Regions from separate parts of the Streptomyces sp. NBC_00690 genome, predicted to be linked through region 3. Evidence: riboswitches for the same ligand, from Rfam matches in the RefSeq annotation. Region 3 holds a riboswitch; each other region holds the start of a gene.
What was found. Region 3 has a riboswitch for cobalamin ahead of metE (5-methyltetrahydropteroyltriglutamate--homocysteine S-methyltransferase). Riboswitches for the same ligand answer to the same signal wherever they lie in the genome.
Positions count from the first base shown of each region.

Region 1 (3,258 bases), 5.6 Mb from region 3:
ACAACTCGCGCACCTCGGCCGGCACCCAGGTGAAGCCCTGCACCGAGCCGTTGGACTCGCGCAGCGCCTCCCTCGTGGTCGCGTCCCAGACACCGAGCCGCTTCAGCTCCTCCACCAGGTAGTTGTTGACCTGGAGGAACTCACCGGAGAGCGTCTCGCGCTTGAAGAGGTTGGAGACCTGGGGCTCGATGCACTCGTACACACCGGCGATGGAAGCGATGGTCGCGGTCGGGGCGATGGCGAGCAGCAGCGAGTTGCGCATGCCCGTCGTCGCGATCCGCTCCCGCAGGGCGGCCCAGCGCTCGGGCCAGTGCAGTTCGACGCCGTAGTGGTCCGGGTGCAGCACACCGCGGGCCGTACGGGTCTTCTCCCAGGCGGGGAAGGTGCCGTGGCGCTCGGCGAGTGCGCAGGACGCCTCATAGGCGGCGAGCATGATCCGCTCGGAGATCTGGGTGGAGAGGGCCCGGGCGGCGGGCGAGTCGAACGGCAGCTTCAGCTGGAAGAAGACGTCCTGGAGGCCCATGGCGCCGAGGCCGACCGGGCGCCAGCGCGCGTTGGAGCGGCCCGCCTGCTCGGTCGGGTAGAAGTTGATGTCCACCACGCGGTCGAGGAAGGTGACGGCGGTACGGACGGTCGAGTCCAGCCGCTCCCAGTCGACGGCGCCGTCGACGACGAAGGCACCGAGGTTGACCGAGCCCAGGTTGCACACGGCGGTCTCGCCGTCGTCGGTGACCTCAAGGATCTCCGTGCACAGGTTCGACGAGTGGACCGTGTGGCCCGGCTCGGCGGTCTGGTTGGCGGTGCGGTTGGCCGCGTCCTTGAAGGTCATCCAGCCGTTGCCGGTCTGCGCGAGGGTACGCATCATCCGCCCGTAGAGCTCTCGGGCGGGCATGGTCTTGCGGGCCAGGCCCTGGGCCTCCGCGCGCCGGTACACGGCGTCGAAGTCATCGCCCCACAGGTCGACGAGCTCGGGGACGTCGGACGGGGAAAACAGCGACCACTCACCGTCGGTGTCGACCCGCCGCATGAACTCGTCCGGCACCCAGTGGGCGAGGTTGAGGTTATGCGTGCGCCGGGCGTCCTCGCCGGTGTTGTCGCGCAGCTCCAGGAACTCCTCGATGTCCGCGTGCCAGGTCTCCAGATAGACGGCGGCAGCGCCCTTGCGTCGGCCGCCCTGGTTGACGGCGGCGACGGAGGCGTCCAACGTCTTCAGGAACGGCACGATCCCGTTGGAGTGCCCGTTGGTGCCGCGGATCAGAGAGCCGCGGGCACGGATGCGGGAGTACGAGAGCCCGATGCCGCCCGCGTGCTTGGAGAGCCGGGCGACCTGGTGGTAGCGGCCGTAGATCGAGTCCAGCTCGTCCAGGGGCGAGTCCAGCAGATAGCAGGACGACATCTGCGGGTGGCGGGTGCCCGAGTTGAACAGGGTGGGTGAGGACGGCAGGTAGTCCAGCCGGCTCATCAGCCGGTACAGCGCGGTGACCTCGTCGAGGGCGCGTACGGAGTCGTCCTCCGCCAGGCCGCAGGCGACGCGCAGCATGAAGTGCTGGGGCGTCTCGATGACCTGACGGGTGATGGGGTGCCGCAGCAGGTAGCGGCTGTAGAGGGTGCGCAGCCCGAAGTAGCCGAAGCGGTCGTCGGCCGTGGGGTCGAGGGTCGCGTCGAGGCGTTCGGCGTGGAGCGTCACGAACGCGGCGGTGCGGTTGGCGATCAGACCCTCGGTGTGGCCGACGGCGACGGACGCGGAGAAGCAGGATGCTCCCTGGCTCTCGGCCTCTTCGGCGATGGTGAGGGTCAGCAGCCGGGCGGCGAGCCGGGAGTACGCCGGGTCCTCGGAGATCAGTCCGGCGGCGGCATCGGTGGCGAGTCCACGGAGTTCGGCCGTGTCTGATCCGGCGTTCCGTCCGCGCAGCGCAGCGGCGGCGACCCGACCGGGGTCGGTGTCCGGCAGATCGGCGGTCAGATCGGTCAGGGTCCGCAGCAATGCGGTTCCCGGTCCGTCCTCGCCGTTCCGCGACGGGGGAACCTGCTGCGGCATCTGCTCGGAGATGTCGGCGGTGCCTGAAACCGGATCGGCAGGCGCGATGGTCACGTGGTGCTCTCCCTCGCTCGGCTCGCGGGCCGACGGGCGGGGAGGGCAGGGCCGCCCGAGCGCATGCCCGACTTGGGGCAGCACTGTGCGGCGTCCCCCGGCCCAACCGCGAGGCCCGGACGTCTGGGCACCCGGATCGGTTGAACCGGGCGCGCTGTCGGCAGTCGGCCGGACTCGTACAGGTACGACAAAGCGCACCACGACATACCGTTGCGGGACAGTTCCGGATTCGCACCGGATTCCTCTGCGACGACAGCGAGATGAGCATACATGTGGGGGGGCATGCTGGAAGTACCCCCCACATGTTGTGTCGTGGCGGAATGCGAGGGGGAAGCCGGGGCCCTTGCGGCGTAGGGGCTGTGGCCCTGGAAAGCCTGGGTTCGAGGGGTCGGTGACGGCCGTTCGACGGGTTCGCAGGGGCGTCGGCGGGGTTCTCAGGGACGGCCACGGGGCTTCTTGCCCACGGCATCGGGGTCACGGGCTCGGCGATGGTTCCTCGTTCCGTGGCGGTGCCCGTGCTTGGGTGCCGGGGCAGGAATCAGCGGGCACAGTGGGCACAGCGGACGCACGGACGGGTGCGTACGACCCCGTCGAATCCGGTGTGCGCGATCCGATGGGCGATCCGTGCCCACGCGTATCCGCGCGTGGGCGCAGGCCAGAAGCGCCCGGGTGCGCACGGAATGGGGACCGATCCGCGGAAGGCTGAGGGGTGGAGAAAGCCGCGCGGTGTGGAACGGCCCCGCTCAACCGACGCCATGACGCCATGACGCCATGAGAAGGCGACATGAAGGAGAGTGCGAATGGAGATACGAACGAGAGGAGCCGTCCGTCGATCACCAAGCCGGATGCCGAGCTGCCGGAGGGCGATGAAAGGCCCTGGTGGGACCGTGTCCGCAGGTGTCAGTGCTTCGACATGGACTTTCGGCACCCGGGCTTTCCCCTACATCGCGGGAATTCCCGTACGCATGGAGGGTTTCGAAGTGCCGGGCGGCAATGGGGGGCACCACGGCGGATAGCCGTTGTCGGCCACGTACCGTTCCACCGGAGAAATGCCGAAACCGCAAACCCGAAACCGCTCAACAGCGGATGGCTCGTGACCGGCGGTTCGACGCCGTTCACCAGCTGGGGACTCCCGGGCAAGGTCGCTTACCGCTGCGCCGATCGGC
Region 1 covers NZ_CP109009.1:5,806,576-5,809,833, forward strand. The annotation lists gene OID54_RS25615 (ribonucleoside-diphosphate reductase subunit alpha) at 1-2,092, opposite strand, end outside; cobalamin riboswitch at 2,235-2,361, opposite strand.
Region 1: another riboswitch for cobalamin. It lies ahead of OID54_RS25615 (ribonucleoside-diphosphate reductase subunit alpha); the one in region 3 lies ahead of metE (5-methyltetrahydropteroyltriglutamate--homocysteine S-methyltransferase).

Region 2 (3,258 bases), 4.4 Mb from region 3:
CCCTGCTGTGGAAGGGAGTTCCCATGAGACCACGGCCTCGGCCATGGCGCGGACGTCGGCCGAGGACTTGGCGCATCCGGGCATGCCGATGCAGGCGCCGACACCGTTCCAGGGGGAGTCGGCCGTGGTGATCAGCCCGGTGGCGGCCAGTTCGTCGAGGGCGCTGCCGGCCTGGTCGCCTGGCATGCCGGTGACGATCACTCCGCGCCAGGGGGTGAGGCGCAGTTCGCCGTCGGGCGTCTTCCGGGCGGTGCTGGTCAGCCGTTCCCACTGGGGGCCGGTGAGGCGGCCGAGGGGGGCGCCGATGGAGAGCGCGGCCGGGGAGGTGGCGGCGGGGGCGCTGGGGCGGATGGCCTCAGCTGGGCCGCTCGGGCCGCGCGGGATGCACAGAAGGGACGGGAGGGATGGGAGAGACGGGAAAGATACGGAGGGCGGCGTGGGCGGGACGGGCGGGGTGGGAGTCGGTCGGGGGTCCGGTGGGGTGACGATTCCGTACGGGGGCGGGGTGGCGGTCTCTCGCCGGGGGTGCCGTCGGATGCCCGTCAGGGGGATGCCCGCCTTCGCGAGCCGTGCCAGGGTCCCTTCCCGCAGTCGTGCGCCGGTGTCAGGGAGGTCCCGTACGCGCCAGACCTTGGCCTCGGGTGTGAGATCGGCCGCATCCAGGAACGTTTCAGCACAGAGCAGCGCGGCCCGTGGAGCATCGTCCGAACGGGACAGCAGCAGTACGTCATCGCTGTCCCCGATCCGCAGTCCGGCGCCACCGTCGTGGTCCCTCGCGGTCCGTCCGGATGTCCCGGCGGCCAGCAGGGTCACATCCGCGCGCAGGGCGTCCACGTCCCCGCGTCCGTCGTCCAGGGCGAACAGGAAACGCCCCGACAGGGCCGCCGCCCGAGCGCTGGCGCAGAGCAGTTCGTCCAGTGCCCTCAACCAACCCCGTACGCCGGGCCCCGAGCCGCTTCCGTCCAGTCCGTCCAGTCCGGCCAGGGGCGAGGCCACGACGTTGCGCACCCGCTCATGGGTCGCGGACGGCAACAGCCCTGCATTTCCCAGGAGCTGGGCCAACTCTCCGCCGCACTGCTCGCCGAGTCCGCGCAACTGCACATTGCCCCGGGAGGTGAGGTGCAGTTCGCCGTCGCCCAGCCGTCTGGCCGCCGTCAGCAGTGCCTCGGCCTGCGCCGGGCGCAGCACACCCCCGGGTATCCGGATCCGGGCCAGTGCGCCGTCGTCCGCCCGGTGCAGCCGCAGGGAACCGGGGCAGGCGTCACCGCGCACCCCGGAGGGGGTCGTACCGGTGGCGCCGGCTTGGGCCGGGCGGGGTGAGGTGGGCATGTCGGCGAGCATACCGACCAGCCACGACCGTCATTTGGGACGGTATGAGCCACACCAGTAAGACGGTATGAACCGCACCGAAAAGGCGACCCTTACTATTTCGGGGACGGGCCACCCGGTCCGGCAACGCAGAAGGCGACAGCGGAGGAAGCCCGGTGTGAATCCGGCGCGGTCCCGCCACTGTGAGCCGGCCGGACGAAGGCAGTCGTCGGGGCGGCGAGTCAGGAACTCCCGTCGTCCGACACTGCCCGGGGCGTGGACACCCCGAGGAAGGCCCGATGCCGTATGCCGCACGCACCGAAGACCCCTTCTACCGATGGACCGGCCAGCCCCCCGAACCCCCCGGGCGACGCACCCGACATCGTCCTGTTGTCGACGTCCGACACCGATCTGCTCAGTGCCCGAGCCGCCGGTGGACCGGTCGGCTTCCGCTATGCCAACCCTTCCCGCACCGCCCTCGACGACCTGCCCGCGCTGCTCGAAGGCGCCGGGCTGGTCGTCGTACGACTGCTGGGCGGGGTGCGTGCCTGGGAGGACGGACTCGACCGGATCCGGGCCAGCGGTCTGCCGCTGGTGGTCCTCACCGGTGAACAGGCGCCCGACGCACAGTTGATGGCCGCCTCCACCGTCCCCATCGGCATCGCCGCCGAAGCCCACGCCTATCTCGCCCACGGCGGCCCGGCCAACCTGGAGCAGTTGGCGCGATTCCTCTCCGACACCGTCCTGCTCACCGGCCACGGTTTCGACCCGCCGGCACCCGCACCCTCCTGGGGGCGGCTGGAGCGCACGTCCGCTGCCGGGGACGGCCCCACCATCGCCGTCCTCTACTACCGCGCCCACCACATGAGCGGAAACACCGCGTTCGTGGACACCCTGTGCGGTGCGATCGAGGCGGCGGGCGGCCGGGCGCTGCCGCTGTACGTGGCCTCGTTGCGGGCGCCGGAGCCCGAGTTGATCGAGGAGTTGCGGGCGGCCGAGACGATCGTGACGACCGTGCTCGCAGCCGGTGGCACCCGGCCAGCCGAGGCGTCCGCCGGCGGTGACGACGAGTCCTGGGACGCGGGTGCGCTCACCTCGCTCGACGTACCGATCCTCCAGGCCCTGTGTCTCACCGGATCGCGCGCCGACTGGGAGGAGAACGACGAGGGCGTGTCCCCGCTGGACGCGGCCAGTCAGATCGCGGTGCCCGAGTTCGACGGGCGGTTGATCACCGTGCCGTTCTCCTTCAAGGAGATCGACGCCGATGGGCTGCCGGCCTATGTCGCCGACCCGGAACGCGCCGCCAGGGTGGCGGGGATCGCCGTGCGGCACGCCAGGCTGCGCCGCATACCCGCCGCGGACAAGCGCCTTGCGCTGGTCCTGTCCGCCTATCCCACCAAGCACTCGCGCATCGGCAACGCGGTCGGGCTCGACACCCCCGCGAGTGCGGTCGCGCTGCTGCGGCGACTGCGCACCGAAGGCTACGACTTCGGCACCGAGGACGTGCCCGGGCTGGCGTCCGGCGACGGTGACGAGCTGATCCGGGCCCTGATCAACGCGGGCGGGCACGACCGGGAGTGGCTCACCGAGGAGCAGTTGGCCCGCAACCCGGTCCGCATCCCCGCGGCGGACTACCGGCGCTGGTACGCCACCCTCCCCGAGGAGCTGCGCACCGCCGTGGAGGAGCACTGGGGGCCGCCGCCCGGTGAGATGTTCGTGGACCGGTCGCGCAATCCGGAGGGCGACATCGTCCTCGCCGCCCTGCGGCACGGCAATCTGCTGGTCGTCATCCAGCCGCCGCGCGGCTTCGGCGAGAACCCGATCGCGATCTACCACGATCCCGATCTGCCGCCATCGCACCACTATCTGGCCGCCTACCGCTGGATCGCCACCTCCGACGCCGAGGGCGGCTTCGGCGCCGATGCGATGATCCACCTCGGCAAGCACGGC
Region 2 covers NZ_CP109009.1:4,612,755-4,616,012, forward strand. The annotation lists gene OID54_RS20190 (cobalamin biosynthesis protein CobG) at 1-1,341, opposite strand, end outside; cobalamin riboswitch at 1,420-1,579, shown strand; gene cobN (cobaltochelatase subunit CobN) at 1,615-3,258, shown strand, end outside.
Region 2: another riboswitch for cobalamin. It lies ahead of cobN (cobaltochelatase subunit CobN); the one in region 3 lies ahead of metE (5-methyltetrahydropteroyltriglutamate--homocysteine S-methyltransferase).

Region 3 (3,258 bases):
GGATCGTCGTCGTGGCGCCAGGGTTGTTCTGGAACACCATCATGTCTTCGAACGCGTCCTTCTGTGTCTGAGTGAAGTCCACGATGAAGTCTGGACCCGTGCCGAGTGTGAGAACGGCCGAGTAGTCGGGCCTCCTGCTCTTGTCCTCCGGCTTCAGCACTGTGGAGCCGTTGATCAGCGAAGGCGTGTGGGCAGTGATTTCCGGATTGAACTGCGCTTTGAGCGCTGCGTCGATCTGGGGCCAGGTGGTCAAACCGCCTCCGGAGGATGCCACTTGGTCGGCACTCGCCCGCAGGTCGAATGCCGCATACATCGCGGCGATCTTCAGCAGGCTGCCCGAGTAGTGCTCCTCCTGCTCTCGGAGGGCCGCCCAGGGATGATCGAGTGTGCCCTGGAATCCTGTGAGCGCAACAACGATCAGGGCCATATTGTTGACGTTGGGAGCCCCCGCGAGTGACAGCGTCTGTCGAGTGGCATTCAGGACGGACTGCATCGCCGGTTGGGCGGTCGATGCCAGCGGGTTCGCGTAGGCGCCGGTGAACAGAGACATATGAGTCCTCCCGTCTCGAACGAAGACGGGGCGCAAGGGAAGATCGTGCAGACGATGGAGACGCGATCGTTCCCACCACCATTGACTGGACAGGGAAGCCTCGCGGTGAGGGAGTTCAGTTCACTCGCGATGGAATCATCGCAACCTCCTGCGCCCATTTTCCCATAGGCGATGGTGATTCGCCTCTCGGACCTGGAGCCTGCGTCAATCGTTCCGGCCGCCACGCCAGGGGAAATCGGCGAGAGTTGATGAATCTGGGACAAGAAATCAGCTTGCCCAGCGCCCTCAGGATGTCGTCCAACAGTTCCGCCCCGCGCTGTCGAAGCGGGCGATCGATCTCGTCGCCGGCCTCCTCGCGATTCCAGGGCCAAGCGGTGGACTCGGTGAAGAGTTCATCCGACGGGACCCCTTCGGTTGGTCCATCCGGTCGACTTGTTGCTCGGGTGGCGGTGGCCATCGCGGGAAACCGCGGGGGAAGCGAGCTGGCGCACGGCTCCGGGCAGGTCGGGCCGTTTCCACCCTGCTCCATCCGTGTCTCATATCACCGTCCGGAATGTGGGCGCTACTGTCCGACGCCGACTGATCCCTCTAAGGTGGCGGGTGCAGCTGGTTCGCTCTGCCCTCCAGGTAGGCGCGTCGTAAGAGGGAACCCGGTGGGAATCCGGGACTGCCCCGCAGCGGTGAGTGGGAACGACCGCCGTCATACGCACTGGATCCGGGCAACGGTTCTGGGAAGCGACGGCCAATAGGTGCCCGCCGGGAGACCGGTAGGCGTGCCCACGAGTCCGAAGACCTGCCCGCTGTCCGCGTACGACCCACTCGTACGCGGTATCCCGGTGACCTCGTGGGCGGGTTGTGGGCACCCTCAGACATAGTCTGAGGGGAGTGCGTATCAGGTGGACCACCGCGCGCAGTGCGCACCTTTGGTCCGCCGGGTCTGTCACCCCTTCGCGTTCTCATCCCGTCCCGGGATTGCAGGAGACATCTCGCGAAGGAGAGTTCTGTGACAGCGCAGTCCGCAGCCGCGGCAGCACGAGCCACCGTGTACGGCTACCCCCGCCAGGGGCCCAATCGGGAACTGAAGAAGGCCATCGAGGGCTACTGGAAGGGCCGCGTCACCGCCGACGCCCTCCAGGAAACGGCGGCTGGTCTTCGTCGGGCGAACTGGCAGCAATTGTCCGACGCCGGCGTCCACGAAGTACCGACCGGCGACTTCTCCTACTACGACCATGTGCTGGACACCAGCGTCATGGTCGGTGCGGTCCCCGCCCGCCACCGGGACGCCGTCACGGCGGACCCACTCGACGGCTACTTCGCCATGGCACGCGGCACCCAGGACGTTGCACCACTGGAAATGACCAAGTGGTTCGACACCAACTACCACTACCTGGTCCCCGAACTCGGCCCCGACACCGTCTTCACGGCCGACTCCACCAAGCAGGTGGCCGAGCTGAAGGAAGCCCAGTCACTCGGCCTCAACGCCCGGCCGGTCCTCGTCGGACCCATCACCTACCTCCTCCTGGCCAAGCCCGCGCCCGGGGTCGCCACCGACTTCGAACCGCTGACCCTGCTGGATCGGCTGTTGCCCGTCTATGCGGAGGTCCTCGCCGACCTGCGTGCGGCCGGCGCGGAATGGGTGCAACTCGACGAACCCGCCCTCGTCCAGGACCGCACCCCGGCTGACCTGAACGCCGCCGCCCGCGCCTACCGTGATCTCGGCGCACTCACCGACCGGCCCAAGCTGCTGGTCGCCTCCTACTTCGACCGCCTCGGGCAGGCGCTCTCCGTCCTCGCCAAGGCGCCCGTCGACGGCCTCGCACTCGACTTCACCGAGCGGGCCGCAGGCAACCTCGACGACCTCGCCGCCGCCGGCGGACTCCGCGGCAAGCGCCTGGTCGCCGGAGTGGTCAACGGCCGCAACATCTGGATCAACGACTACGAGAAGTCCCTCGCCACCCTCGGCACCCTCCTCGGCCTCGCGGACCACGTCGACGTGGCAGCCTCCTGCTCCCTGCTCCACGTCCCGCTGGACGCCGACGCGGAAGGTGACATCGACCCACAGATCGTCCGCTGGCTCGCCTTCGCCCGACAGAAGACCACCGAGATCGTCACCCTCGCCAAGGGACTCGCCCAGGGCACCGACGCCATCACGGCCGAACTCGCCGCCAACCGGGCCGATCTCGCCTCCCGCACCAACTCCGCCCTCACCCACAGCCCCGCCGTCCGCGCCCGTACCGCCGCCATCACCGACACCGACGGCCGCCGCTCCCAGCCCTACGCCGAACGAACCATCGCGCAGCGCGCACACCTTCAGCTGCCCCTGCTGCCGACCACCACCATCGGATCGTTCCCCCAGACCAACGAACTGCGCACCGCCCGTGCCGATCTTCGCGCCGGGCGCATCGACACCGCCGGCTACGAAGAGCGCATCAAAGACGAGATCCGTGACGTCCTCGCCTTCCAGGAGAAGGCCGGCATCGACGTCCTCGTCCACGGCGAGGCCGAACGCAACGACATGGTCCAGTACTTCGCCGAGCAGCTCACCGGCTACCTCGCCACCCAACACGGCTGGGTCCAGTCCTACGGCACCCGCTACGTCCGGCCGCCCGTCCTGGCCGGAGACATCTCCCGCCCCGCACCGATGACGGTCCGCTGGACCTCCTACGCCCAGTCCCTGACCGAACGACCCGTCAAGGGAATGCTCACCG
Region 3 covers NZ_CP109009.1:230,398-233,655, reverse strand. The annotation lists gene OID54_RS01130 (hypothetical protein) at 1-550, opposite strand, end outside; cobalamin riboswitch at 1,141-1,365, shown strand; gene metE (5-methyltetrahydropteroyltriglutamate--homocysteine S-methyltransferase) at 1,554-3,258, shown strand, end outside.